4 regions of the Marinobacter sp. SS8-8 genome follow, and region 2 is predicted to be linked to each of the others. Evidence: predicted binding sites of a transcription regulator. Region 2 holds the regulator's gene; each other region holds the start of a gene.
What was found. The regulator sigma-54, encoded in region 2, starts transcription at its own class of promoters, with help from an activator protein. The targets are predictions, from matches to a motif close to ANTGGCATNNANNTTGCTNT.

Region 1 (7,347 bases), on a different contig from region 2:
CGGTGAGCTGATGACCTTCAACATCACCGCGCGTCCCACCGGCCATCCGCAGGATCTGGCGGTACGGTTTGCCCACACACTGTTCAACGATTGAGCCCGTTATGACCGAAAAGCTCGTTATCGCCAGCAACAACAAAGGCAAAATTGCCGAACTGGCCGGGTGGCTGGCGCCCCTGGGCATAACCCCGATTGCCCAGGGAGAGCTTGGGGTGGATGAGGTCGGGGAACCCGCCGTTACATTTGTCGAGAACGCGATTCTCAAAGCCCGGCACGCAGCCAGGGCAACCGGACTGCCCGCCCTGGCAGACGATAGCGGACTGGCCGTTGATGCCCTCGGAGGCCAGCCCGGTGTTCGCTCTGCCCGCTTTGCAGGCGAAAACGCCACGGACCAGGACAACGTAAACGCGCTGCTCGAAGCCATGGCCGGCATCCCGGACGAGCAGCGAGGAGCGCAGTTCCACTGTGTGCTGGTATACCTTCGCCACGCCGATGACCCGACCCCGGTGATTTGTCATGGCCGCTGGTCCGGGTCAATACTCCGGGTACCCAGCGGCGACGGCGGTTTTGGGTACGATCCGGTGTTCCTGGCTCCAGAACAGGGTTGCAGCGCGGCGGAATTGTCCCGCACCGAGAAAGGCCGCATCAGCCACCGGGGCCGGGCCCTGAGGCTTCTGGCAGAACAGCTCAGAGCGGAGTCCTTAGCCGGTGCGCAGTGCTGAATCTGTGGGCAGTCCTGAACCGGTGGACAGCCACGAACCCGTCGACAGTTACCAACCGGCGGCGGTTTGCCCGCCACTGAGCCTGTATATCCATGTGCCCTGGTGCGTGCGCAAGTGCCCCTACTGCGACTTCAACTCCCACGCTATCCACACCTCTCACTCCACTACAGACGCAATTCCGGAATCCGCCTACCTTGACGCCCTGGTTGAAGACCTCGACCAGGACCTGGCTTTCGTTTCCGGACGCCCCATAGAAACCCTCTTTATCGGAGGCGGCACACCGTCACTGATGAGTGGTGATTTCTACCACCGGCTGTTCGACCACTTGCGGGCAAGGCTCAACATCACACCCGATGCAGAAATCACCCTGGAAGCCAATCCGGGAACACTGGAAACCGGCCGCTTCGAGGCCTTCCGGAAAGCCGGTATCAACCGGTTGTCCATCGGGGTTCAGAGTTTCAACTCCAGCCACCTGAAAGCACTGGGGCGCATCCACGACAGCGAAGCCGCCCATGGCGCCATTACTGCCGCCCGTCAGGCGGGGTTCGACAACCTCAACATAGACCTGATGCACGGGTTACCAGGCCAGACGCCTGAGCAGGCACTGGAAGATCTCAGAACCGCTCTCGATTACCAGCCTCCGCATCTGTCCTGGTATCAACTGACCCTGGAGCCGAACACCGAATTCCATAGCCGGCCACCGGATATGCCGGACGACGATCACCTCTGGGACATCTATCGGCAGGGCATCCAACTTCTGCGGCAGCAGGGTTTTCAGGATTACGAGGTCTCAGCCTGGAGCCGAGGCGATAGCGCGTCACGCCACAACCTGAATTACTGGACCTTTGGTGATTACCTGGCGCTTGGCGCCGGAGCCCATGGCAAGATCAGCCTGGCCGATGGCAGCATCCGGCGATACTGGAAAACCCGCCAGCCCGAAGCTTACCTGAACCGGATCGGCAGCCGGACAGCAGGCAATGCCATGATTGCTCCCGAAGACCTGCCCCTGGAATTCCTGATGAACGCCCTGCGGCTTACAGAGGGGGTGAGCGAACGCCTTTTTTGCGAGCGAACGGGTTTACCCCTGTCATCAGTTGGGGTAAAACTGAAAACAGCACGCGATGAGAAACTGCTGGTTGAAGACCGGCTGCAGGCCACAGCCCTGGGCCAGAGATACCTTAACAGCCTGTTGGAGCGTTTTCTGTAATGGACCCTGCGCACGGATTGGCAGCCTTTCCAAAAGGCCTGAAAGTCAGCCTGGTCGTGGCTGCGGTGCTGTTGTTTGCCCTGCTGCTGATCAATCAGCCATTGCAGTCCGCTTCCGCTCCCCAAGGCATTGTCAGTTACCAGCTCGCCGGCACAGCTGACCAGGCGCACGCCATCATTCGTAGCTGGCGCAGTGAGGGCGTTGTCTGGGCCAAGGTTTCCTTGTGGCTGGATTTCCTGTTTATTCCCGCCTACACCATCGCCCTGGTTCTCCTGACCCATCACTTCACCCGGGATCGCCCCGGAATCCGTGAGCGCATGGTGGCCAGATGGGTCCGAGCACTATTCGTAACGGCCGGGCTCAGTGATGTTGCCGAGAACATCCTGCTGCTGAACAATTTCAGCCCGCCCACCGATGCGATGAGCCTTTCGGCAACCCTCTGCGCCCTGGTCAAATTTACCGCGCTGACCCTGGGCATGGCCGGGCTGGTCATTCTCCGGGCCTCGCGGCGCCGTCCGCTGGCGCACCACTGAAGCTCCGCCCGACCATTCCTGCCGGGGGTCACCGACTAATTGGTTCGATAAAACAACAGATCCCATACCCCGTGTCCAAGGTTTTCGCCCCGCTTTTCAAACTTGGTAATCGGACGATCTTCCGGTCGCGGTGAATATCCTCCGGATTCCCGGGCATTAACAAACCCTTCGGATTCATTCATTACTTCCATCATGTGTTCCGCGTAGTTCTCCCAGTCCGTCGCCAGATGGAGAATACCGCCCACCCGGAGCTTGTGGCGAACACGCTGGACAAACTCGTGCTGGATCAGCCGGCGCTTGTGATGCTTTTTCTTGTGCCAGGGGTCCGGGAAGAACACCATCACCCGATCCAGACAGGCATCCGGCAGGCACAGATCAATCACGTCATTGGCATCGATGCTATAGATCCGGACATTGTCCAGGCCGCGATCCTCAACCTCCCTGAGCAGAGCACCCACACCTGGCTGGTGCACCTCGACACCGATGAAATCCTGCTCCGGGGCAGCTTCCGCCATCTCCGCCAGGGACTTGCCCATGCCAAACCCAATCTCCAGATTCAGCATGGCGTCCCGGCCAAACACCTGGCGCGGATCGATCATTCCGTCTTCCCGGGTGAGGCCGTATTTCGGCCAACTGCGCTCAAACGCCTTTTTCTGGCCCTCGGTCATTCGGCCCTGGCGCAGGACAAAGCTGCGCACGCCACGGCGGGTTGTTACCGGTGATTCCGTGGCAGTGCCTTTCGGATCTTGCGGCTCTTTCTGGTCAGTCATCTGCAATCCTTAACCGCCGGCAGCGGGTCTTGTTCAACGGACTTTGACCACAGTCTACCAGAGTGACAAGGTTCAGGCGGATACCACCGAATTGCGCCCCTGTTGGCGATCCAGTTGCCGGTAGCCGAGCGCCTCAACCAGGTGGACCTGGTGGAGTCCGTCACAGTCCTCAAGATCCGCGAGGGTACGAGCCACCCGCAATATCCGGTGCAATGCCCGGGCCGACAGCCCCAGCTTCTCCATGGCGCCGCAGAGCAACTGCTCTCCCTGGTGGTCCAGTTGACAAGCTGAGTGAAGTCCCCGCCCTGCCAGGGCAGCGTTCACGCAACCCCGCTCCGATTGTTTCATCCTGGCTGCGATAACCCGTTCCCGGACCCTGGCACTGGCCTCGCCATCGCCGCCCTGTTGCATCAGTAGGCCGCCACCCTGAACCGGGACCTCCACATGCAGATCGAACCGGTCCAGCAGAGGCCCGGAGATCTTCGACCGATACCGCATCACCTGCTGCGGTGTACACTGACACTCAATGGTCGGGTGACCACTGTAACCGCAGGGGCATGGGTTCATCGCCCCGACGACTTGAAAGCGAGCCGGAAAATTCACCTGGCGCGCGGCCCGGCTGATCGTAATGTGCCCCGTTTCCATGGGTTCCCGAAGCACTTCCAGAACCCGACGCTCAAACTCTGGCAATTCATCCAGAAAAAGTACGCCGCGATGGGCGAGAGAGATTTCCCCCGGCCGCGGGCTGCTCCCGCCACCGACCAGAGCCACCGCGGATGCTGTGTGGTGGGGCGCCCGGAACGGCGGCTGGCGCCACCCGCCCTCTCTCATGGCAAGCCCGGCAACCGAGTGAACGCTGGCAACTTCCATGGCCGCATCGTCGGTCAATGCCGGAAGAATACCCGGCAGACGGCTGGCCAGCATGCTCTTGCCGGTACCAGGCGGCCCGAACAATAACAGGTTGTGGCCGCCGGCGGCGGCCACTTCGAGCGCCCTGCGAGGGACCCGTTGGCCGCGGACATCGGAGAGGTCTGGTATCTCACCGTTGTTGCCGGGTACCCGCTCCAGTGGTGATTTGGGCACCGGAACCAGCCTGGCCCGGCCGCTGAGGTGTTCACATACGGTCAACAGGTGGCCGGCCGCCAGCACGTCACCCTGGCTGGCCAGGGCCGCCTCGCCGGCATTGCCGTGGGGAACCAGCAAGGCTCGCTGGTCCTGCCGGGCAGCAAGCACAGCCGGAAGCACGCCCTTCAGAGGCCTCAGCGCGCCATCGAGGGACAGCTCCCCGAGAAACTCGCAACCGGCAAGACTCTCCGCCGGAATCTGGCCCGATGCCGCCAGAACCCCAAGGGCAATGGGCAGGTCAAACCGGCCGCCTTCCTTGGGCAGATCAGCGGGGGCGAGGTTGATCGTAATGCGGCGGGCGGGGAAGTCGAACCCCGCATTCAGAAGGGCACTGCGAACCCGCTCCTTGCTCTCGCGAACGCCGGTTTCAGGGAGGCCGACAATCGAGAGTGCCGGCAATCCCCCTGAGAGGTGGACTTCAACTGTAACGGGTGGAGCAGACACGCCGATTATGGCGCGGGAATGAACGATAGCTAACATGACAACCTTCCATGGTGACCGGAAAACCGTGCCCGGCACCCTGCCGGACTGATCCGGAGTTTATTGTTCCTGCAGGGACTTTTCCAGCTCGGCGACCCGTTTTTCGAGCGCCTCCACCTTTTCACGGGTCTTCAGCAGCACCGCCTGTTGGGCATCAAACTCTTCCCGGGTTACCAGTTCCAGGCGGGACAGGACCGACATCACCGTTGCCCGAGCCTGGGTTTCAAAATCCTCTCGGGCGGCGCGGGCCATATCGGGAACGAACTGACCAAGCTGGCCCTGTAACTGGGCGAAAATATCCTGGGGACCCTTCACACATCACCTCACTGATTCCAGAAATGTCGGGCTTCGACTAAAAGAGAGGAGCTCTCACCGGTTTACGGGAGTGTATCACACCGCAGCCCCTGCCATACTGTGCCCGGTCGGCCTTATAATAATGGACGAACGGCCAGTGAGCCCGCTCCAATTTGACTCACCGGCTGACTGCCCGCTCCATTTTGGTGCAGATCTTTGCGCCATTCTGGTACGCGGATATTGTAGATTATTGTTTTGAATGTGTTTTTTTTGCGTTGGCATACCCGATGCTAAAGCCCTCGTACGCAATCCGCACAATTGGTGTGCGAGGTGGCAGCATCCCGACCTCAACAACTGGCCGACGGGCCCTCACTGTTGGGACGGCTTTACCAAGGAGAAAGCAATGAAACTTGTGACAGCGATCATCAAGCCTTTCAAACTGGATGATGTCCGTGAGGCACTATCCGAGATTGGCGTGCAAGGCGTAACCGTCACTGAAGTCAAAGGCTTCGGTCGGCAGAAAGGCCACACAGAACTGTACCGTGGCGCGGAATACGTGGTGGACTTCCTGCCCAAGGTCAAAGTGGAAGTGGCCATTAGCAACAACCTGCTGGACCAGGTCATCGAATCCATTACCAAGGCAGCCAACACCGGCAAGATCGGTGACGGCAAGATTTTCGTGACTGAACTGGAACAGGCCATCCGTATCCGGACAGGCGAAACCGGCGAAGAAGCGGTCTGAACCCGCTCTGATTTTTTCGATCAGCCAACGCAAAAAAATTTATAACCTGAAAAGCCTCGTGCGGAGGGCTTCATATGGAAAGCAATCTTTTTCACCTGCAGTATGCTATAGACACCTTTTACTTCCTGGTGTGCGGTGCATTGGTTATGTGGATGGCAGCGGGCTTCGCCATGCTGGAATCTGGCCTGGTGCGTGCCAAGAACACCACGGAAATCCTGACCAAGAACGTGGCTTTGTTTGCCATCGCCAGCATCATGTACCTGGTCAGTGGCTATGCCATCATGTACGGCGGTAACATTTTCCTTTCCGGGATCGCGGACGTTGACACCGCCGCTGTTCTGGGTGACTTCGCCAGCCGGGAAGACGGCTTCGAGGGTGGCTCCATCTACTCCGGCGCGTCTGACTTCTTCTTCCAGGTTGTGTTCGTTGCAACGGCTATGTCTATCGTCTCCGGCGCCGTGGCCGAGCGCATGAAGCTCTGGGCCTTCCTGGTCTTTGCTGTGTTCATGACCGGCTTCATCTACCCGATGGAAGGTGCCTGGACCTGGGGCGGCGCTTCGGTGTTCGGCATGTATACCCTGGGCGACCTCGGCTTCAGTGACTTTGCCGGTTCCGGTATCGTTCATATGGCTGGTGCGGCCGCAGCTCTGGCAGGCGTTCTGCTGCTGGGTGCCCGTAAAGGCAAATACGGCCCGAACGGCGAAATCCGCGCCTTCCCGGGTGCCAACCTGCCGCTTGCAACTCTCGGTACCTTCATTCTGTGGATGGGCTGGTTCGGCTTCAACGGCGGTTCGGTTCTCAAGCTGGGCGACATCGCCAGCGCCAACTCCGTGGCCATGGTGTTCCTGAACACCAATACCGCCGCGGCCGGCGGTGCAATTGCCGCCCTGATCACCGCCCGCCTGATGTTTGGCAAGGCTGACCTGACCATGCTGCTGAACGGCGCGCTGGCTGGCCTGGTGGTTATCACGGCTGAACCATCCACTCCGAGCGCCCTGACTGCGACCCTTTTCGGTGCCTTCGGCGGCATCCTGGTGGTCCTGAGCATCGTGACCATGGACAAGCTGCGCATCGACGACCCGGTGGGCGCCATCTCGGTTCACGGTACCTGTGGCTTGCTGGGCCTGCTGCTGGTTCCGGTCACTAACGGCGACGTCAGCTTCAGCGGCCAGATCATCGGCGCCATCACCATCTTCGTCTGGGTATTCGTTGCCAGCCTGATTGTCTGGGGTATTCTCAAGGCTGTCATGGGCATTCGGGTAAGCGAAGAGGACGAGTACGAAGGTGTGGATCTGTCCGAGTGTGGTATGGAAGCCTATCCGGAGTTTGTCAGCAGCAAATAATAATCGCTGGCAACATAAAAGCGAAGAGGGGTGCCATCTGGCGCCCCTCTTTTTTTGCCGGCTTAACCTTCCTCTGGCCTGATCTCATCCTCCAGCGCATCCACCATGAACTGGGGCATCGCCAAGGCCCCGTA
Region 2 (7,347 bases):
AGGGCATCGGTGTACTGATTACCGACCACAACGTACGGGAGACCCTGGACATCTGCGAGAATGCCTACATCGTTTCCGGTGGCCACATCATCGCCTCCGGTAATGCCGAATCCATTCTGGCCAACCAGCAGGTAAAGGAAGTGTACCTGGGCGATGAGTTCCGGCTGTGAAATTGGGGTCAGATGAAATTGGGGTCAGATGAACTTTTCATCTGACCCCAATTTCATCTGACCCCCGGATTGTTTTGATGATCGGTAGCAAGTAAACTCGGCAAAGAACTTGCTAGGGTAATAAAGAGCCAAGGCAAGTAACCGACATATAAAGATTTTTTTCACTACCCACGACACCGGGAGCTGATGAGTGACGGATCCTGAACCATGGTGATGAAAGCCTCCTTACAGTTAAAGCTGGGTCAAAGCCTGACCATGACGCCCCAACTGCAACAGGCGATCCGGCTTCTACAGCTTTCGACTCTCGACCTTCAGCAGGAAATCCAGCAGGCCCTGGAATCCAACCCCATGCTGGAAACGTCCGAGAATGAGGATCAGCCGGAAACCGACACCGGCAATGACGAACGGGAGGCCAATGCCACCGAGTCTGCCGCTGAAACGGCTCCCGAGCCTTCACCCGACTGGGATGAAAGCGAAAACGGTCCGGACTGGTCCTCGGAAAACGAAATCCCGGATAACATTCCGGACGATCTTCCGGTCGACACCGCCTGGGACGATATCTACCAGTCCGCACCGGCACCTGCCGCCCGGAACGATGACGAAAACGATCACGATTTCGAGACCCGCAACTCCCCCACTGACACGCTTCAGGATCACCTGGAATGGCAACTGAACCTGACCCCGATGAGCGAACGGGACCAGGCCATTGCACACGCCTTGATGGATGCAGTGGATGAGCGCGGTTACCTGACCAGTTCCCTGGAAGAGATTCATTCCGGGTTGCTGGATGAAAACGAAGAAGACCCCCTTGAGCTGGATGAAGTCGAGGCAGTCCTGCACCGGCTGCAGCATTTTGACCCTCCTGGCGTGTTCGCCCGGGACCTGCAGGAATGCCTGCTGATCCAGCTCAACCAGTTGCCGCCGGAGACGCCCTGGCTGGCCCAGGCTCGCCTGGTCATCACCCATTACATCAATCTGCTCGGCAACCGCGACTACGCCCAACTGTTGCGCCGAAGCCGCCTGAAAGAAGACCAACTGCGGGATGTACTGGCCCTGATTACCGGCCTCAATCCCCGTCCCGGTGACGTGATTGACCGCGCCGAACCTGACTATGTGATTCCGGATGTGATTGTTCGCAAGCACAACAGCCGCTGGCGCGTTGAACTGAACCCGGAAATTGCCCCGCGCATCCGCGTCAATGCCAGCTATGCTTCTCTTATAAGGCGTGCGGACAGCAGTGCCGACAACACTTACCTGCGGGATCAGCTGCAGGAGGCGAAATGGTTTATCAAGAGCCTGCAGAGCCGTAATGAAACCCTGCTGAAAGTAGCGACCCGCATTGTCGAGCACCAGCAAGGATTCCTGGACCAGGGTGAAGAAGCCATGAAACCGCTGATCCTTTCTGATATCGCCCAGGCGGTTGAGATGCATGAGTCCACGATTTCCCGGGTAACCACCCAGAAATACATGCACACCCCCCGGGGAATTTTCGAGCTGAAATATTTCTTCTCCAGCCATGTCAGCACTGACGAAGGCGGTGAATGTTCTTCCACGGCAATCCGCGCGATGATCAAAAAGCTGATTGCCGCGGAAATGCCCAAAAAGCCGTTGAGCGACAGTAAAATTGCAGCCATGCTAGGGGAACAGGGAATCAAGGTTGCGCGACGCACAGTTGCCAAGTACCGGGAGGCCATGCACATTCCGCCTTCGAACGAACGCAAACGACTGGTCTGAACACCCGGGGTCCGGGCGCAACGCACTATTCGCCGGCGCACAATGCACCAGCACCCAGACCGGCTCCCAGGAGCCGGAACGATGACAACAGGAGACGCCTATGCAACTCAATATTTCAGGCCATCACGTAGAACTGACTCCCGCACTGAAGGATTATGTTTCAGAGAAGTTCCAGAAACTCGAGCGTCACTTTGACCATATCAGCAACTGCCAGGTAACCCTGGAAGTGGAAAAAGTACGCCAGATAGCGGAAGCCACGCTGCACGTGGTTGGTGGTGACCTTCACGCAAAGGCAGAAAATGAGGATATGTACGCAGCCATCGATGCCCTGATCGACAAACTGGACCGCCAGATCCTCAAACACAAGGAAAAGAATGTAGACCGGATGCACGGAAACGGCTCTCGCTAACTGGCTGTTTTCATGCAAGTCATCCAATCGAGCTGCGACATGGCTTACGTGTCGCAGCCTTTTTTTAACGGAAATGCAGTCGATCCATGAGCGACACATCCCTGACCATAGACAACATACTTGCACCGGAGCTCACCCTCTGTCGGGTGTCGGCATCCAGCAAGAAACGGGCTCTGGAGTTTATTGCCGAGCAGATAAATCACCAGGACAATACCCTCAGTGAAACCCAGATATTCAATAACCTGATCTCACGGGAACGTCTGGGCAGCACCGGTATTGGCCAGGGAATTGCCATCCCGCACTGCCGCCTGGAAGGCCTGGATCACGTGGTGGGCGTACTGATGACGCTGGAAGAAAGTGTCGAGTTCGACGCCATCGACAACCAGCCGGTAGATCTGATCTTCGCTCTGATTGTGCCCAAGGAGGCCACCAGCGAACACCTGGAACTGCTCAGCCAGCTGGCGGAAAAATTCAACGAGCGGTCGTTCTGTGATCGCCTGCGACAATCCGAGGACGCCAGCACCCTGTATGAGCGCATGACCGCCTCGGGCGGATGACATTCATTGCAGTGGAGGTACGTGGTCATGAAACTGATTATCGTCAGCGGCAGGTCAGGGTCGGGCAAGAGTACCGCACTTCATGTGCTGGAAGATCTGGGCTTCTATTGCATCGACAACCTCCCGATCGGCCTGCTTTTCCCCCTTACCCGGGAAGCCGCCAGCCAGACAACACCGGGCCGGCTCGGCAAGATGGCCGTGAGCATCGACGCCCGCAACCTCTCTGGAGAACTGGCCAACTTCGAAGAGATCTATCGCCGCCTCCAGGAAACAGGGGTGACCCTAGAGATCATCTTCCTGGATGCCGACGAACAATCCCTGCTGCAGCGTTTCCATGCGACTCGCAGAAAGCACCCGTTGAGCGACGACAAGACCTCTCTGCGGGAAGCCATCACCAGCGAAAAAAAACTTCTTGAACCACTTTCCAAGCTGTCCGATCTGTATGTGAACACCACCGGTATGTCCATGTACGAACTCCGGGATATGGTGAAGCAGCGGGTGGTCGGCAGGAAGGACCAGGAACTTGCCCTGCTGTTCCAGTCGTTTGGCTTCAAGCACGGTGTGCCGCTGGATTCCGACTATGTCTTCGATGTTCGTTGCCTGCCCAACCCCTACTGGGATACCAGTCTCAGGAAATACGTGGGCACCGATCAGCCGGTGATTGAGTTCCTGGAGAAAGAACCGGCAAGCCGGAAGATGATCGATGATCTCAAGACTTTCCTGGGCACCTGGTTACCTTCCTTCGCGGACAGCAACCGCAGCTACATGACCATTTCCATTGGCTGTACCGGAGGCCAGCACCGCTCTGTGTATGTGTGCGAGCAACTGGGAGAGCACTTCCGGCAACGCTACAACAATGTCCAGGTGCGGCACACCGAACTGCCACATTTGCAAACACGGGAAGAGATCTGACCAGCCCATGATTCGCCGCCCGATTACCATTATCAACAAACTGGGGTTGCACGCCCGTGCCACCGCCAAGCTGGTTGCCACAGCCTCCGAATTCGACAGCAGCGTGAGAATCGCTGGCAAGGGCCGGGATGTAGACGCCAAAAACATCATGCAGGTGATGATGCTGGCAGCCAGCAAAGGCACGGATGTGGAGCTCATTGCCGACGGACCGGACGAGGAGCAGGCCATCGATGCACTGGTGGAGCTCATCAACGATTATTTTGGCGAGGGCGAATAAAAATGGGGTCAGATGAACTTTTCATCTGACCCCATTTTCATCTGACCCCGATTTAATTTCCTACAACTCTTTCTCACCGATAGCGCCTAACTCCGCTATAATACAGGCGTTTTCTCACGCCGGGTGATTCATGACCGATATTCTGGAAAAAAGCCAGGCCCGCCAGCGCCTTCGCTCCCTGAGCGAAGCCCTGGACAGTGGCGCGCTGAAGCAGGTTGCACGCATCCTGAACGGTGGCCTGAGCCCCAGCGACATTGCTCACCTGCTGGAATCTTCGCCGCCCCGGCAGCGGGCGCTGTTATGGAATCTGGTCGACAAGCAACTGGAAGGGGAAGTCCTCCAGTACCTGAGCGATGATATTCGCGGATATTTCCTGAGCCAACTGAACGCCCAGGAACTGGCGGACATTATTGAGGATTTCGAGTCGGACGACCTGGCCGACTTGCTGCAGCAGTTGCCGGACACGGTGATCCAGGAGGTTCTGGACACCATGGACGAGCAGGACCGCCAGCGTGTGGAAGAGGTCCTTTCCTACCCGGAGGACACCGCCGGCGGCCTGATGAACACGGACACCATCACGGTGCGCCCGGACATCAGCATTGACGTTGTACTGCGTTACCTTCGCCGGCACCGTACCTTGCCGCCCATGACCGACAGCCTGATTGTGGTCAGCCGGCGCGATGAATTCATCGGTATGCTGCCGATCACCAAGATGCTGGTATCCAACCCTGCCTCGACCGTACGGGAAGTCATGGACACCGACATCGAGCCCATTCCCGTTAGCCTCTCCGACACCAAGGTCGCGACACTGTTCGAGCGCTACGATCTGATCTCGGCACCGGTGGTGAACGACGAAGGCCGGTTGCTGGGCCGGATCACCATCGATGACGTGGTTGACGTTATCCGCGAGGATGCGGATCACTCGCTGATGAGCATGGCCGGTCTGGACGAAGATGAAGATACCTTTGCTCCGGTCTGGAAAACCACGCGCCGCCGGGCGATCTGGCTCGGGATTAACCTGGTTACCGCGCTTACGGCATCGGCAGTGATCGGCATATTCGAGGCGACCATCGCCAAAGTAGTGGCGCTTGCGGTGCTGATGCCAATTGTTGCCAGCATGGGCGGCATTGCCGGCAGCCAGACCCTGACTCTGGTCATCCGGGGCATGGCCGTCGGGCAAATCAGCGGCGCCAACGTTCGTTGGCTGCTGAACCGGGAGTTTCTTTCCGGCATCCTTAACGGGCTGCTCTGGGCGGCGGTGGTCGCCGGTGCTGCCATGCTCTGGTTCCAGGAGGTGCTGATTGGAGCCATTATTGCGGCCGCCCTGGTGATCAATCTTGTTGCAGCGGCGCTGGTGGGCACGGTGCTGCCGCTGTTTCTCAAGTCACGTAATATCGATCCGGCTCTGGCTGGTAGCGTGATACTGACAACCGTGACGGATGTGGTTGGATTCATGGCCTTTCTTGGCCTGGCGACCATTTTCTACGCCTGATAGGCGAACATGGGGTCAGATGAAAGCTTTCATCTGACCCCGACTTTACGGCTACTGGATTTATGAAAGACAACCACGACAACCCCGACAACGACGCGCCGGAATACGACGGCCCCAGCAAGTCCCAGCTCAAACGGGAAATGCATGCACTGCAGGACCTGGGCAGGCGGATGCTCGACCTGGGCAAGGATCAACTGGAAACCCTGCCGATCAGTGATAGCCTGAGGGCTGCCATCGAGGAATCCCGGCGCATCCGCCAGAATGAGGCCAGGCGACGGCACCTCCAGTACATCGGCAAGATCATCCGCCAGGAAGACGATCCCGAGGCCCTGAAAAAAGCCATCGACGCCTTTGATGCCGGTAGTGAAGAACACACCCGCAGACACCACCTGGCCGAACGCTGGCGCGACCGGATGATTGCCGAGGGCGATTCGGTGGTGGGGGAATTCTTCAGCTACTGCCCGGGGGCAGACATGCAGCACCTGCGCAATCTGGCCCGGAACGCCCGCAAGGATGTCGAAAAACAGAAAAACACCGGCCAGTCCCGGAAACTGTTCCGTTATCTTCGGGAGTGCATCGACGACGCTGAAGCTGTGTGAAAACGGGGTCAGATGAAAATGGGGTCAGATGAACTTTTCATCTGACCCCATTTTCAGCTTAGCCGACGGTGCTCCCAGACCGGCATTCGGGTACGGAGGTTGGCAATCTGCTCTGGGTCGAGTTCCGCGGAGACCACACCCGGACCCTCGCCAATTTCAGTCACTACCCTGCCCCAGGGATCGCAGATCAGGCTATGGCCGTAGGTCTGCCGCCGTTCACTGTTCTGACCACCCTGCCCGGCGGCCACCACCCAGACCTGGTTTTCGATGGCCCGGGCCCGGATCAATGGGTGCCAATGGGCATCGCCGGTCTGCCAGGTGAAGGCGCTAGGCAGGCATACCCAGTCGGCCTCCTGCTCTCTCAGCGCCCTGAACAGCTCCGGGAAGCGCAGATCGTAGCAGATGGCAAGTCCCAGCTTCCCAGCCGGCGTGTCCACGGTAACGACCTGCTCCCCCGGCTCAAAGGTGTCGGACTCACGATACTGGCCATGGGCGTCTTCAACCATGGCATCAAACAGGTGGATCTTGTCATAACGGGCAACCTCTATTCCCTGGTCATCAAACACCAGGCAGGTTGCACGGACCCGGGCCTCGATATCTGAACCATCCGGGCGTTGCGCCAGCGGCATCGAGCCGCCGACGATCCAGATCCCGAGCTTCCGGGCCTGTTCCGCCAGAAAGGCCCGTATCACCGGGTCGGGGCCGGCTTCCTTGCGGCCACAATCAACCATCTGGCTGCTTGCCAAGACCGCAAAATTTTCCGGCAGCACCGCTACCCCGGCCCCCTGTCCCGCGGCCTCCGCCAGCAATCGCTCCGCTTCGGCCAGGTTGGCCCGGATATCATGGCTGCTGACCATCTGAATGGCTGCAACCCGACTGCAAACACCTTCGCTCATGACCGTCTCCCGTTCTTATTGACCGGTATCAAATACCCGCTGCAAATCCACTTTCGGCTGACCCCATGTACCTGTAACACGGTAGGTCGCACTGGTCAGCTTGCTCAGAGGATCACCCAGAACCTTGTCCAGCACAAACAGGGCGCCACCAATGGGCGCGCCGGCTCCCATCAGCAGTGCCGCCAGGGGCAGATTCTGGGTCAGGGGCAACACAACCACCAACCGCATATTTAGCTGCTCACTGGCCATATTGGTGGCTCCACTGAGTTTGAAGGCACCGGAGGGGCCCACCACCTGAAGT
Region 3 (7,347 bases), on a different contig from region 2:
AGCAGGAGTAGTACAGCTCGAACTCAACCGGATGAGTGGTCATGTTCAGTTTCTCAACTTCACCGCGCTTCAGGTCCACGTAGCCCGCGATCATGTCCTCAGTGAATACGCCGCCACGGGTCAGGAAGTCATGGTCCGCCTCCAGGCAGTCCAGGGCTTCGGACAGGGTTTCAGCAACCTTCGGAATGCTCAGGGCCTCTTCCTTTGGCAGGTCGTACAAATCCTTGTCCATGGCATCGCCTGGGTGGATCTTGTTCTGGATGCCGTCCAGGCCAGCCATCATCAGGGCAGCGAAAGCCAGGTACGGGTTGGCAGCCGGGTCCGGGAAGCGAACTTCAATACGACGCGCTTTCGGGCTGTTCACGTAAGGGATTCGGATGGAGGCCGAACGGTTGCGGGCAGAGTAGGCCAGCATGACCGGTGCTTCGTAGCCCGGAACCAGGCGCTTATAGCTGTTGGTTGCAGGGTTGGTGAAGGCATTGATGGCCTTGGCGTGCTTGATAACACCGCCAACGTAGTACAGGGCTGCTTCACTCAGGCCGGCATAGCTGTCGCCTGCGAACAGGTTCTTGCCGTCTTTACTCAGTGACATGTGCACGTGCATGCCGGAACCGTTATCACCAACGACCGGCTTGGGCATGAAGGTGGCCGTTTTGCCGTAAGCGTGTGCCACGTTGTGTACGCAGTACTTGAGGATTTGAACTTCGTCAGCCTTGCGGGTCAGGGTGTTGGCGCCAACGCCGATTTCACACTGGCCAGCGGTGCCCACTTCGTGGTGGTGAACTTCAATGTCCAGGCCCATGGATTCCATGGCCGCACACATGGCGCCACGCAGGTCGTGCAGGCTGTCAACCGGCGGAACCGGGAAGTAACCGCCTTTGACGCCCGGGCGGTGGCCGATGTTGTTGCGGTCAAAATCTTCGCCGGATACCCAGGCCGCTTCTTCGGAGTGGATGTGGTACGACGAGCCCTGCATGTCGACGTTCCACTTGACGGAATCAAAGACAAAGAACTCCGGCTCCGGGCCGAACAGGGCGCCATCGGCGATGCCGGTGGACTTGAGGTATTCCTCGGCGCGACGGGCAACAGAACGCGGATCGCGCTCATAACCCTGCATGGTAGACGGTTCTACGATGTTGCAGGTGATGTTAACGGTGGTTTCTTCAGTGAACGGATCGAGTACGGAGGTCTCGTCGTCCGGCATCAGGATCATGTCGGATTCGTTGATGCCTTTCCAGCCGGCAATGGAGGAGCCGTCAAACATTTTGCCGTCTGCGAAAAAATCTTCATCCACTTCGGTGGCGGGCAGCGTTACATGCTGCTCTTTACCGCGGCTGTCGGTGAAGCGCAGGTCAACCCATTTGACTTCGTGTTCTTTGATCAAATCAACTGTCTTGGACATTATGCATGCTCCGTAAGTTATACCGCACAGGCGGCTGTATTCATGTTCATGGTGCCGGATCGCTCAGAGTGCTGAGTTCCGATCTGTTTCTCAGGTTTGCGCAGCTTAGCAAATGCCAGTGCGTCTTACCTGCAAATTTCGGCTGCTTTCGATAAAGCAAGGTGCTTGCCAATTTTCAGGGCATGCTCCAGAACGGCGCAACCGCCAGGGTTTGGGGCATGTCCTGCGCAAATTGGCCGGCCTTCATATTGAATATTTGCACCAATATGGTGCATATATTCGTTGCGCGCTCAGAATGGGTGCGCCGCTTGAGTAAGAACGGGCAAAAAGACGGGTAACAAGAATAGGCGTTTTTCTTCATATTAACGACACAGACTTTTCGCTATACTGCGCGCCGCTTCATTTTTACCCTACCATTTCCAGATCCCGGATCGGAAATCACCATGCAGGGTGCCGGGCAGCCAGCTCCGGTGAATGAGTTCATTTTACGGATTTGAGACGGCATGTGCTGGGGTTGCCCCTGCGAACCACCTTCTCAGGTCATTGAGTGCATGCCGCAGGATTATTTTTGTGATTGAAAAACTTCGTAATATCGCCATCATCGCCCATGTTGACCATGGTAAAACCACGCTTGTGGACAAGCTGTTGCGCCAGTCCGGCACGCTGGACCGAAAGGAACTCGAGAACGAGCGGGTCATGGATTCCAATGACCAGGAAAAGGAACGGGGTATTACCATCCTGGCCAAGAACACCGCCCTGAAGTGGAATGGCTACGACATCAACATCGTGGACACCCCGGGTCACGCTGACTTCGGTGGCGAAGTTGAGCGTGTGATGAGCATGGTTGATTGTGTGTTGCTGGTGGTTGATTCCATTGACGGCCCGATGCCGCAAACACGGTTTGTGACCCAGAAGGCGTTCGCCGCCGGCTTGCGCCCGATCGTGGTGGTCAACAAGATTGACCGTCCCGGTGCGCGGCCCGACTGGGTTGTAGACCAGGTGTTTGATCTGTTCGACAACCTGGGTGCGACCGACGAGCAACTGGACTTCCCCATTGTTTACGCCAGCGCGCTGAACGGCATTGCCGGTCTGGATCATGAAAACCTCGATGACAACATGGACGCTGTGTTCCAGGCGATTGTTGATCATGTGCCGGCGCCGAACGTTGATCCTGACGGACCGTTCCAGATGCAGATCTCCCAGTTGGATTACAACAGCTTCCTGGGCGTGATCGGTATTGGTCGCATCGCACGCGGCAAGATCAAAACCAATTCGCCGGTGACGGCGATTGGTGCCAGCGGCAAGAAGCGCAATGGTCGCATACTCAAGATCATGGGGCACTCAGGCCTGCAGCGCGTTGAAGTGGATGAGGCGCAGGCTGGCGATATCGTCTGCGTGAGCGGTATGGATGAGCTGTTTATCTCCGATACCCTGTGTGACCAGGCCAACGTTGAGGCCTTGCCGGCGCTGACGGTGGATGAGCCGACCGTTTCGATGACCTTCCAGGTAAACGATTCGCCCTTCGCCGGCAGGGAAGGTAAGTATGTCACCAGCCGGAACATCAAGGAGCGTCTGGAGAAGGAGCTGCTGCACAACGTGGCGCTGCGCGTTGAAGAAGGCGAATCGGCGGACAAGTTCAAGGTGTCCGGCCGGGGTGAGCTGCACCTGTCAGTGCTGATCGAGAACATGCGCCGTGAGAACTTCGAGCTGGCGGTCGGTCGGCCTGAAGTTGTTATTCGGGAAGCGGATGGCGTGAAGCAGGAACCCTATGAAAATGTCATCGTCGACATCGAGGAGCAGCATCAGGGTCCGATCATGGAGCAGATGGGGCTGCGCAAAGGTGACCTGACCAACATGGTGCCGGATGGCAAGGGGCGGATGCGCCTCGAGTATACCATTCCGGCACGGGGCCTGATCGGTTTCCGCAATACCTTCCTGACCATGACCTCGGGCACTGGTATCCTGACGTCCACCTTCAGTCATTACGGCCCCATCAAGGTTGGCGATGTCACCAGTCGTCAGAACGGAGTTCTGGTATCCATGGCAACCGGTACGGCGCTGACCTACTCCCTTGAAACCCTGCAGAGCCGTGGCAAGCTGTTCCTGGACCCGGGCCAGGAAATCTACGAAGGCCAGCTTTGCGGTATCCACAGCCGTGATAACGATCTGGTGGTGAACCCCACCAAGGGCAAGAAGCTCGACAACATGCGAGCATCCGGCAAGGATGAAGTCATCGGGCTGGTGCCGCCCATCAAGTTCACGCTTGAGCAGGCGCTGGAGTTCATCGATGACGACGAGCTGGTTGAAGTGACACCGAAATCGATTCGGCTCCGCAAGAAATTCCTGACCGAAAATGATCGCAAGCGTGCCAATAAGAAGTAAGCCGGCGCTTGAGTGAAAAAGGGGTCAGATGAACTTTTCATCTGACCCCTTTTTCATTGGCTTAAGCTAAACTCCGGGTAAATCCTTTTTACGGAGCGCTTCATGCTCACCCTGTACCCTGAAATCAAACCCAACGCCCGGCATCGTATTGCGGTTGATGCGTTGCACGAACTCTATGTTGAAGAAAGCGGTAACCCGGATGGCATCCCGGTTCTTGTGGTCCACGGCGGCCCTGGCGGAGGCTGTGAGGAATACCACCGGCGCTTTTTCGATGCCGAACGTTTCAGGATCATTCTGATGGACCAGCGTGGTGCAGGAAGGTCAACGCCTCTGGCGGAACTTGAAGGCAACAGCACCGACAGGCTGGTTGAAGATATGGAGGCTGTGCGCGCCTTTCTCGGTGTCGACAGATGGCTTCTGTTCGGTGGCAGTTGGGGCTCGACCCTGAGCCTGGTCTATGCCCAGGCTCATTCCGGACGAGTGTTGGGGCTGGTTTTGCGAGGCATCTTTCTCTGCCGTCCCCGCGATATTCACTGGTTTTACCAGGACGGCGCAAGCCGGGTGTTCCCGGATTACTGGGCAGATTTTGAGGCACAGATTCCCGGGGCTGAGCGTGGCGACATGGTCGCCGCTTATTATCGGCGGCTCACCAGTACCAACGAACTGGAGCAGATTCAGGCCGCCAAGGCCTGGTCTGTGTGGGAGGGCCGGTGCGCCACTTTGCATCCGAATCCCAGGGTGGTCGAGCATTTTGGTCACCCCCATGTCGCCATCGCCCTGGCCCGTATCGAATGCCACTATTTCATGAATTCCTCGTTCCTGGAGCCTGATCAGATCCTGCGGGATGCGGGTAGACTGTCAGACATTCCGGGCATTATCGTCCATGGCCGCTACGATATGGTCTGTCCTCTCGAGAACGCCCTGGCGCTGAGCCTGGCCTGGCCGGAGGCGGAGCTGCAGATCATTCGGGATGCTGGTCATTCCGCCTCTGAACCCGCGATTGTCGATGCCCTGATTCGTGGTGTTGAGTCAGTTGTTGCCAAAACCGGAAAAAGTGCCGGTTGAATTCCATTCTCAGGGTTGCGGCCTGTGAGCGCCGTGGATAAACTCTGCGCCGATTTTCTTTCTTTCTGTTCATTCGTCCTCTGGGAATTTGATGAAAGGACTTATCCAGCGAGTATCGCAAGCCAGTGTTAGGGTGGAGGGTAAGCCGTTAGCCTCAATAGGAACAGGGCTGCTTTTGTTGCTGGGTGTCGAAAAGGGTGATGGCGAAAGAGAGGCAAGGAAGCTATGCCGGAAAATTATCACCTACCGTGTATTCCCCGATGACGCAGGCCGGATGAACCGAAGCCTTGCCGATATTGATGGTTCCCTTCTTGTTATTCCACAGTTTACGCTGGCTGCCGACACGTCATCAGGTACGCGGGCCGGTTTCTCTTCCGCTGCCGGGCCCGTTGAGGCGGACCGGCTCTACCGGCTGTTCGTTCTGGAAGCTCGCTCCGCACTGGGTGCCGAAAGAGTGGGTGAGGGGCAGTTCGGTGCCGACATGAAAGTCGGTTTGGTGAATGACGGGCCGGTAACCTTCCTGCTTGAGGTTGGGAAAAGGGCGAATGCCTCTTCTGATTTTTTTGCACCGTTCTTTCCGTGCCCCGGGAGCGAGTAACCTGCATACTGGAGTCTGACGGGTTATCCTGGGTGCCTATAAAGTAACTGCCGCGGCTTAAGTGCAGGTTTTGAGAGATCGAGATGAAAATTCTGATTGTTGAGGACAATGCCTTTTTGGCAGAAAGAATCTCAAAATGGCTTGAACGGGCTGATTATGCTGTTGATATTGCAAAGAACGCAGAAGAAGCAGACTTTTTTGTCGGTACAAGCCTGTATGAAGGGATAGTCCTCGACATCGGATTGCCCGATAAAAATGGACTGTCGCTGCTGAGGGAGTGGCGCAAGTCTGGACGGGATGACGCGATACTTATCCTGACCGCCAGGTCAAACTGGTCGGAAAGGGTTCAGGGCTTAAACGCCGGTGCTGACGATTATCTACCGAAGCCCTTTGAGTTCGAAGAGTTGCAGGCCAGACTAAACGCCATCATCCGAAGAAAAGAAGGGCGTTCTACAAACGAGATCGGGGTTGGCGGATACCGGTTGAATAACAACTGCAGAACACTGTCGACCCCAACGGGTGAGGACCATCGGTTAACTGCAACTGAGTTCCGGTTGCTTCAGTGTTTTTTACGTTCGCCTGGAAGAGTGTTCTCCCAGGATGATCTTGTGGATCTTTTGTACAATATCGACAGGTCACCCGGGAATAACGTGATTCAGGTTTACATAACACGGCTTAGAAAACTACTTGGTAAGTCAAAGATAAAAACCCTTCGCGGACAGGGTTATTTTTTCGACCCAGATGAACCTTGAATATTTATCCGTGAAGGGGCGTCAATGCCTCATGACAGGATGCGAGAACAAAGGCCGGGGCGCAGGAGTTATTTTTTTGACCCCTCCTATGAGAAAACCGGAGTGAGCTTGCTGGCGGAGAACATTACATCCACTCTGAGTCCTCCCATTTTCGACCTTGAAAAAGCCAATTTTCCGGAGTAATTGTCCACGATTTCATCTACGATCGATAACCCGAGGCCATAGCCCGGTGTTTGTTCATCCAGTCGTCGTTTTCTCATCGTTAACTGGTCCAGGTTATCCTGTTCAACGCCCGGTCCATCGTCTTCTATTGTTATTTTAAATATATGATGGTATTGAGCCAGGGTTATGTCGATCCTGCCATCGCTCCACTTCGCTGCATTATCAAGAATATTACCGACTACCTCATTGAAATCATGCTCATCGATTGCCCAGAAAAAATCATCAGGCAAATCTTTTTTCAATAAGTAGCTTTTTCTCGGATAGATTCTCCGTACAACATCAATGATTGCCTCAACCTTTTCCACAACCTTTATGGGTTTTCCCGAATATTGCCCCGACATCTCGGCCCTTCTCATCTGGGTATCGATGATCTTCCGTAACTCGGATAATTTTGCATGAAGAAATTCCCGGTCATCCTGTTCGATGGGGGTGTCCTGGTCGCCTGTGATCGCGATAGCAACGGTTAACGGGGTTTTGATGCTGTGTGATAGATCCGACATTGATCTTCTGGAGCGATTCAAACGCCTGTCCAGAACTTCAAGAAGATGATTGAAATCAACAACCACCTCTCTGAACTCCACAGGGGAGTCCTCCGCCAGGCGTGTGCGGCGACCATTCTTTAATTCAGACAACTGAATACTCAAATCACCGAGTGGTTTCAGGGCGATATTTACGCTCAGATATATAAAAAAAATAATGGAAAAAAATAATACCAGAGCAATGATTCCAATCACCAGGTGTACATTATCAGAAATACCTGTTTTATAACTTCTTGCCTCCAAAACCAGGATATTTATTTTTTCACCGCCCACATCAGTTTCCGATGTAAGTCCCAGCAATACTTGGTTTTTATCGCTGTAGTGTATTATTCCACTCTCGCTGCCTGACATGATTTTTTTAACAATACTTAAATACTTTTTATCTGA
Region 4 (7,347 bases), on a different contig from region 2:
TCGATGCGAATCGGGTTGAACAGTGGCGGCCATGAGCGCGCCGAAGCGTGTGCTTGAAAAGGCATCGTAACGGTCGGTTCGTTTGCGGGGCGCCAAGGGCTCTGGAGTAGCGTTTTACGGAGCGCTACTGCAGAGAAATCCGGGTTCATCGATTGCAACACTGGGCATGGATAGATTTCTGACATTGCTGTTTTGAGGCCTTCCATTCCTCTGAGAGGTGGACATGCCAAAACGATAGAAAGCCGATGTGGTTCAGTACCGCTGAGGCAAGTGGGTCGATCTGACGCCGTGTACGGAAACACATCTGTCCCGGAATTTCCAGGCCGGAAGACAGTGCAGGGCCGATAGCAGCTATACTGCCTAGTACCCACCATCGAGAAACTGGCGAATTGCCGGGGCACAGTTTGATTTCCAGGGCCGGCAGAGACGCAGGCAGAATCTGCAAGGAGCATTCATGAAACCGTTTCGACTGAACAAACATGGAAAGCTGGTGTTTCCCTCAAGCATCTTTACCGAGCTCGACTTCTCGATCATTACCGATCTCAACCAGTTGAAGGCGATCATTCGGCGCGACTTCGAAGTGAAGGCTCCGACTGGCACCGAAATCGCCGAGCGGGCGGCTGCGGGAGGCTATACAACACGCTATGACCTGCTGCGCGACATCGGCCTGCACCTTTTCTGGGCGAACCGTTACGCGCTGGTGATGTACGACAAGCAACCGATGCGCTGGCGCGATGTCCCGCGGACCCGCGACGATGTCTTCGTGTCTCTGCTGCAAACCTGGGAGGGGCGGGAAGCCAAGTCCGCAAGTGTCCGCGAAACCTACGCGCAGCTGCCGGCGAAGTGGAACGAAGCGGCTGAGGACGAGCTTTTCGACATGCTCTTTGACGGCTTCTCAAACAAGCTCCATCTCGCAGCGTCACTCCCGCCGATCAAGGCCACGATTGCCGAGGCGCTCGCCACGGCCGATGCCAAGACGACCACCCTCGGTGACTATAATCCCGACCACCCGCGCTACAGTGTCGACGACATCCTTGATGTCTCAGACGAGCAGGCGGAACTTGAGGCGCTCCGGCGCTGGGCGATGGTGCTGCACAACCAGCACCCATGGGAGCGGAGCCAGGCCAGGCTGAAGCCGTTGGCAGAGATGCAGGATGACGACATCGTCGTGCTGTATTATCCGAAAAACCGCCACGTGCTCGACTTCATCAACCACGAAAAGAGTGGTACCACCGGTGCCAAGCAGGCGCCGACGCCAGATCCTGCCGTCGAGCCCGTGAGACCCTATCCGCCGGTGGTGATTGGCGACGATGCGCCGATCCAGCCGAAGATCGAGGCGCTGGCCGTCCGCAAGGGTGAGGTCATCTGCTCAAACGAGGATGTGGTCCGGAACTCCCCATCCTCATGGTCGCCGATGAGCGCGGCGGAAATCGCCGACAAAACCGGCATCGAACGGCGCCGTTATACCGCCGAACCACTGGAGAATATCGCCCTTGAGGCCGCGCGGGCAGCGATGAAGCATGCCGGTCGCCGGTCCGAGGAGATCGGTGCGGTGCTGTTCTGCTCCTGTACCTCGAGCCGGCTGATTCCGTCGACAGCCACCTGGCTCTCAGGCCAGTTAGGCATCATGCAGACCCATTGCTCGGCCGACATCGTCGCCGCGTGCGCCGGGTTCCCGTATGGCGTCGCCGAGGCGGCTCGCCTGCTGCGGGAGATCGAACGTCCGGTCCTGCTGGTCATGGCCGAGAAGTTCTCGGACAAGATCGGCAATGCCCGACCGTCGCGGATGATCTTTGGCGACGGGGCCGCCGCCGTGGTGATCGCGCCGTCCGACGGTGAACGTGACATTCATGTGGTCCAGACCTATGCGAGCGGCCCCGCCAGTCAGGTGAACTCCATCATCTGGCCGAATCACGATTTCGACAACGACATCACAGTCTATGGCCCCGAGGTCAAGGCGTTGGTCAAGCGCTACCTGAACCAAATGATGGACGAGCTTTCCGAACTCGGGCTTGAGATCGACATAATCGTACCCCATCAAGCCAACAAGACAATGATCATAGAGATCGCCGAGCCCCAGGGAATCGACGCCAAGGACATTTACTTCAACATCGCCGAGGTCGGCAACGCCTCTGCGGCGAGCATCCCCATCGCGCTGGCCGACGCCGTCTTCGACGGGGCGATCAGCAAACGGTCGCTGGTTTTCACTCCGGGCTTCGGTGCCGGCGCCGTCGGTGGCTACGTCATCCTCTCGCTGGACCCGGCGTTGGTCGCGCCAGAGGTGACCACCACCCTCGCCATGAGCCCATCGTCGATGAAGGCGCATTCCTCGATTGAAGATATCAAGGAGGCGTTCCACGAATAAATTCTCGTTTCAGCGAACTGACGAGTCGTTTCTGTTGCGCCTTCTGGAGTTGCGCAAAGAACCGGGCATGATTACCCGTGCCTGCCTGCCCCTAAACCGTCTGCCCCTAAACCCCGCGCTAAATTATTCAACCGTGATCGTGATCTGCTCAGAGGCGACCGGCTGACTGTGCGGCACGTGCGCATAATTGCCCAGTAACAACTGCAAAGTGTGCTTGCCAGGCTGCAGCGTAATCTCGGTTTCTGTTTGCCCTCCGCCGAAATGCTTGATTTGATCGGTGGCTGGAAGCGGCTTGCTCAAATCGGACGGCACCTCAGTATCGATCAACAAATGGTGATGGCCGGTACCCGCTTTATCGACACCCGCCGGCGCGACGCCCATATTCCGCAACCCAAACACGACTTTGATGGTGCCCTCAACCGTTGCGCCATCGCTTGGCTGAACAAAATACACTTCGGCATTTTCCGGGGCATCTGACACCACGCTCTTAGCGAACGCGTTTACTGGCGCGATCAACAGAGCTGACAATAAGGTGATTGCGATCTTGTTCATTTCACGTTCTCCTTTAAATTCGCGAAATGTCAGTATAGTCGGCGAAATGGAGTATCGTTACCTGCTTCAACCAGACTCAACCCGGCAAACACTCAGAAAATAGATCCCGGTTTTCTACTACGCCTTCAGCCTAAACGCGCAGGCGTGAAGGCGTTATGGATTACGGGGTCACGATGTTGAACCCAAGATCAAACGCCTTGGTCAAATGTCCAAATTTTTTCTGTAACCGAAAACCAGATTCTGATTTGGCGAAATCCGACCGTTGGTCACAGAATAAAAAATAAATCTGTCCCGTTTTTCGACATCATCAGTGAGCCCGATCCATGACCATCGACCGTGAACGCCTGGCAGCCCTTGCCGCAGAACCTCATTTCCACCGGGGCAAATATCGAAACCTGGAGCCTGTGCCCCGCCATGGCCTGGGGGATTTCCTGCGCTGGCAACTGGCCCCCGGCCGCCGTTTCCCGCAGGGTAAACGCTACACGCTGCTGCGTCCGGATGGCCACTTGCTGATGAACCCGCCGGCAAAGCCACAACTGGTCTGGCTGGGGCATGCGTCATTCCTGTTCCAGCATCGGAGTCTGAACGTACTGACCGACCCGGTGTTGTCGGACCGTGCCAGCCCTTTCCGGTTGGTCGGGCCGAGACGGTTCACGCCACCCGCCCTGACGGTGGCGGAAATGCCGCCGATCCACCTGGTACTGATTTCCCACAATCACTACGACCATCTCGACGAAGCAACGGTGCGCCAGTTGCACCAACGTTTTGGCGCTAACCTCTGTTTCTGTATTCCCAAGGGGCTGCGACGCTGGTTCGAGAAGCGCGGTATCCACAATCTGGTGGAGCTGGACTGGTGGCAATCGACGCCCCTGGCCGGCAAAAATGAAGTATTCTGCCTGCCAGCCCAACACTTCAGCGGACGAACCGCCACCGACACCAACACCTCGCTGTGGTGTAGCTGGCTGCTGGAAATGGACGGCTTCCGGTTCTATTTCGGCGGTGATACCGGTTATGGTCAGGTGTTTCGCGACATTGGCGAGCTGTTTGCGCCCATTGATCTGGCGCTGCTACCCATCGGCGCCTACGACCCGCGCTGGTTCATGGCCCCGGTGCACGTGGCGCCGGAAGAGGCGGTCAGGATTCACCAGGATATTGGCGCCCGCCAGTCGGTAGCCATGCACTGGGGCACGTTCGTGCTGACCGACGAACCCATGGACGAGCCACCCCGGCGACTGCGGCTGGCGCTGGAGAGACAGGGCATAAGTGAGTTGGCCTTCCGGGTAATGCAGCATGGGGAAGTGTGGTCGCGGCAGTGATTAACGGGAAAACCGTCAAACACAACGCTGTCCCAGATTCTGAAAAATAGATCTGCCCCGGTTTTTGAAGTACGCCGGCTGGGCGGATGGCCTCTGCGCCCAATGGCATTAGTCGTCACTAACGCCGCCCCCACTCAGTCGGGGACGGCCATCTTTTATAAGGATGAATACTGCCGTCAAGCCCCTTACATCAGGTCGAAATCAAGACCATAGCCCACCGTGAAGCGAACGGCATCCATATTGGGCGATAAACCACCCACTGCACTATTGGTTGGTTCGACATCGCTCTTGTCAATGGCAAAGCTGAAGCCATCCTTGCTGATACTGGCGCCAACATGGTTGTAGCTGATATCACCGTTACCGTACTTGCCGTCATTGGTGTAGTCATAACGACCGGCATAGAGACTGATATCCACGGCACCCGCGGTAAAATCCGCGCTGCCGAAGAAATAGATATCACCCTCGTCAAACGCCTTATCTTTGTTGGCGGAACCGGCATCAATCGTGTAGTTCAGGCCAACCGTGATCACGCCGTAGGTTCCGGAAACATAAGCCTCTGTGTAATTGGTATTTGGAAATGAGGTGTACTGGTAGGTCAGCACGCCCAGATCATAACCGAGAGCGCCCGCCTCGCCGGCGAAACCGGCATAGAAATCCACCTCACCACCACCGAGACCCGCATCACCCAGTGTGGAGGCCCAGGTACCGGCATAAATACCGGAGTCGTGGCCCCAGTCGATACCACCCTGGACAACGGCACTGTCTCCTGAATACGTCGTACCGCGGAAGATATAGTTGGAGAGTGCGCTAACATTCGCCGTTACTTCGGCCGATGCCGCGCCGCTGAGTAAAAATGATGCTGCCGCCGCAGTGCCCAGTACCGTTGCTTTGATGGATTTATGATTGGTCATGGATGAACTCTCTAATTGGTGAAAAGAAACATGTCGCTCAAAAGCACAGTACTAGCAAAAAGCATAAATTGTACCAATCATTAATTTGTTTATTTTACAATAACTTGAATTATTTTATCGGGGCCTGCATTATTCAGGCTCAATCTAGGCGCACCATAATTGCGCAACGGGGATCTGTTTTAGTGCGGCGCCCCTTATGATAAGCCCAAGGCCATGCAGGTGGATTCGTCGACCCTTTTTTCGGACACTTTGAGGCAAGATTTGCGTATATTGACTGAGGCGTTTATTCGGCCCAAGCGTCGGTAGTCGCTCGCATTGGCTGTGATCCGAGAGAGAATGCACAGAACCAGATCTGTTCCGGTTTTCAACAGCCTCATCGTGACTCAACAATCCAAGGGAGCACAGCATTGGTCGATCTCAGGCAGAGCAGCCTGTGCCACAACCCGGCGGTAAATGCACCCACACAGGGCTTTACTTTGATTGAGTTGGTTGGTCGTAGTTATTGTCATTCTGGGGGTTCTCGCCGCCTTTGCCTTGCCACGCTTTGCGGATCTCGGCTCTGACGCCCGCATTGCCACCCTTGAGGAATTCGGCACACTGCAACTCAAACGATATACCGCACAAATCGAAAGGGCGATTAGATTAAATAGTTCTGTCCCGGCTTTCCCATGATTACTTCTCTGGCATTTCCTTGATGTAAAGGTCTTGTTGCGGGAATGGGATGGTGATGCCTTCTTGCTTGAATCGGCGCCAGATCTCCAGATTGATGTCAGAGCGTACACTACCGAAACCTGCTTCCGGGTCTGCGACCCAGACCCGCGCTTCCAGATGAATGCCGTTGTCGCCGAACTCCGTTAACCGGCACACTGGCTCCGGCTCCGAAATCACCCGGGGGTGCTCCCGGGCGATCTCCAACATGATGGCCATGGCAAGCTCCACGTCATCACTGTAGCTTACCGAAACCGGGATCTTCAGGCGTACGTTGGGGTCCGAATAAGACCAGTTAATCACCTCAGTGGTAATAAGGTTTTCGTTGGGAATGAGCGTATCCACGCCGTCGCGGTTGCGCACCACCACGTAGCGGGCATGCAGTGCGACCACCCAGCCGAACTTCTCACCGACACTGACCACATCACCGGGGCGAATCGAGCGGTCGAACACAAGAATAAAACCGCTGATGAAATTGCTGGCAATACGCTGCAGGCCGAAGCCCAGGCCAACACCCAGGGCACCGCCGAACACCGCGAGCGCCGTGAGATCAATACCGACCAGGTTAAGAACCGACAGTACAGCGATGGTGATCAGCACCAGCTTGCTGACTTTGGAAAAACCCACGGCCGCGCCAGGGCTCAGATACGGCAACCGGGACAGTCGCCGATCAATAATGCCCGAGAGCCATACGGCAACCACTAACAAAAGGCCCATCAGCAGGAGTAGCTTGATGACCGCCAACAGGGATATGCGCAGGTCGCCCACGGAGATGGCCAGGCTATCCATGGCCTCAAGCAATCCGGGTAGCAAGCCCACGAGATGCAGACCCACCACCAGCCAGATGAGAGTACTGATTATATTTTCCGAAGCCTTGACCAAGGGTCCGCTTCGCATCCCCTTGCGCAACATATAAACCAGGATGCGAATGAGGGCGAACGAGATCAGCAGCGGGACAGCCAGATCCAGGGCCCAATGGGCCTGATTCAGCGCGGCGAGTGACGCGCGACCCAGCAGAACCACCAGCAGCATTGAGATTGGAAAGGCAAGGCGCTGAATGGTGCGTTGCGTAAAGTGTCGCATGCCCTTGGAATCGACAGCGGTAAGCCGGGCAATGAGATGATGCAAATAAAACGCGGCCATCCCCGCAAACACCAGAACCGCAGCCTGCGGGATGACATCCAGCAGGCTTAGTTCCTGCATGGCCACCAGCAAATCCTGCCAGTTTTCCACCATCGACAACTCCCGAGCAACGAGAATTCAGTAACTGGCCGCACTTGGCAGCATTCAGCCTCTTTACAGTATAGGACCCCAAAAATAACTCTGTCTCGAGTTTCCGTTACAGGGGTGATTGGGCCTCGCGAACATGGGGTCAGATGAAAATGGGGTCAGATGAACTTTTCATCTGACCCCATTTTCATCTGACCCCGATTTCACATTACTCGGGTTTGTAAAGCCGCTGGATGCTGGAAAAGTCCAGCGTGCCATTGCCCTG

Region 1: a site for sigma-54 is predicted at 5,403-5,422, ahead of glnK (P-II family nitrogen regulator). Genes of this name have one in related genera too.
Region 3: a site for sigma-54 is predicted at 1,556-1,575, ahead of glnA (glutamate--ammonia ligase). Genes of this name have one in related genera too.
Region 4: a site for sigma-54 is predicted at 5,203-5,222, ahead of QPL96_RS03065 (TorF family putative porin). Genes of this name have one in related genera too.

Annotation. Positions count from the first base shown of each region.
Region 1 covers NZ_JASSVN010000011.1:77,677-85,023, forward strand. Annotated here, with positions in the region: gene QPL96_RS12320 (DUF4426 domain-containing protein) at 1-94, shown strand, start outside; gene rdgB (RdgB/HAM1 family non-canonical purine NTP pyrophosphatase) at 102-719, shown strand; gene hemW (radical SAM family heme chaperone HemW) at 796-1,926, shown strand; gene QPL96_RS12335 (hypothetical protein) at 1,926-2,459, shown strand; gene trmB (tRNA (guanosine(46)-N7)-methyltransferase TrmB) at 2,495-3,229, opposite strand; gene QPL96_RS12345 (YifB family Mg chelatase-like AAA ATPase) at 3,302-4,834, opposite strand; gene QPL96_RS12350 (accessory factor UbiK family protein) at 4,895-5,149, opposite strand; gene glnK (P-II family nitrogen regulator) at 5,532-5,870, shown strand; gene QPL96_RS12360 (ammonium transporter) at 5,945-7,213, shown strand; gene speE (polyamine aminopropyltransferase) at 7,276-7,347, opposite strand, start outside.
Region 2 covers NZ_JASSVN010000001.1:249,214-256,560, forward strand. Annotated here, with positions in the region: gene lptB (LPS export ABC transporter ATP-binding protein) at 1-170, shown strand, start outside; gene QPL96_RS01070 (RNA polymerase factor sigma-54) at 378-1,904, shown strand; gene hpf (ribosome hibernation promoting factor) at 2,005-2,313, shown strand; gene ptsN (PTS IIA-like nitrogen regulatory protein PtsN) at 2,400-2,870, shown strand; gene rapZ (RNase adapter RapZ) at 2,898-3,782, shown strand; gene QPL96_RS01090 (HPr family phosphocarrier protein) at 3,790-4,059, shown strand; gene mgtE (magnesium transporter) at 4,190-5,551, shown strand; gene yjgA (ribosome biogenesis factor YjgA) at 5,614-6,150, shown strand; gene QPL96_RS01105 (carbon-nitrogen hydrolase family protein) at 6,204-7,046, opposite strand; gene QPL96_RS01110 (YhdP family protein) at 7,062-7,347, opposite strand, start outside.
Region 3 covers NZ_JASSVN010000008.1:30,867-38,213, forward strand. Annotated here, with positions in the region: gene glnA (glutamate--ammonia ligase) at 1-1,402, opposite strand, end outside; gene typA (translational GTPase TypA) at 1,973-3,784, shown strand; gene pip (prolyl aminopeptidase) at 3,887-4,849, shown strand; gene dtd (D-aminoacyl-tRNA deacylase) at 4,941-5,447, shown strand; gene QPL96_RS09980 (response regulator transcription factor) at 5,531-6,199, shown strand; gene QPL96_RS09985 (ATP-binding protein) at 6,286-7,347, opposite strand, start outside.
Region 4 covers NZ_JASSVN010000002.1:231,996-239,342, forward strand. Annotated here, with positions in the region: gene QPL96_RS03050 (3-oxoacyl-[acyl-carrier-protein] synthase III C-terminal domain-containing protein) at 455-2,365, shown strand; gene QPL96_RS03055 (DUF4399 domain-containing protein) at 2,489-2,917, opposite strand; gene QPL96_RS03060 (MBL fold metallo-hydrolase) at 3,241-4,233, shown strand; gene QPL96_RS03065 (TorF family putative porin) at 4,419-5,144, opposite strand; partial or broken gene QPL96_RS03070 (prepilin-type N-terminal cleavage/methylation domain-containing protein) at 5,576-5,729, shown strand; gene QPL96_RS03075 (mechanosensitive ion channel family protein) at 5,817-7,088, opposite strand; gene mmsB (3-hydroxyisobutyrate dehydrogenase) at 7,291-7,347, opposite strand, start outside.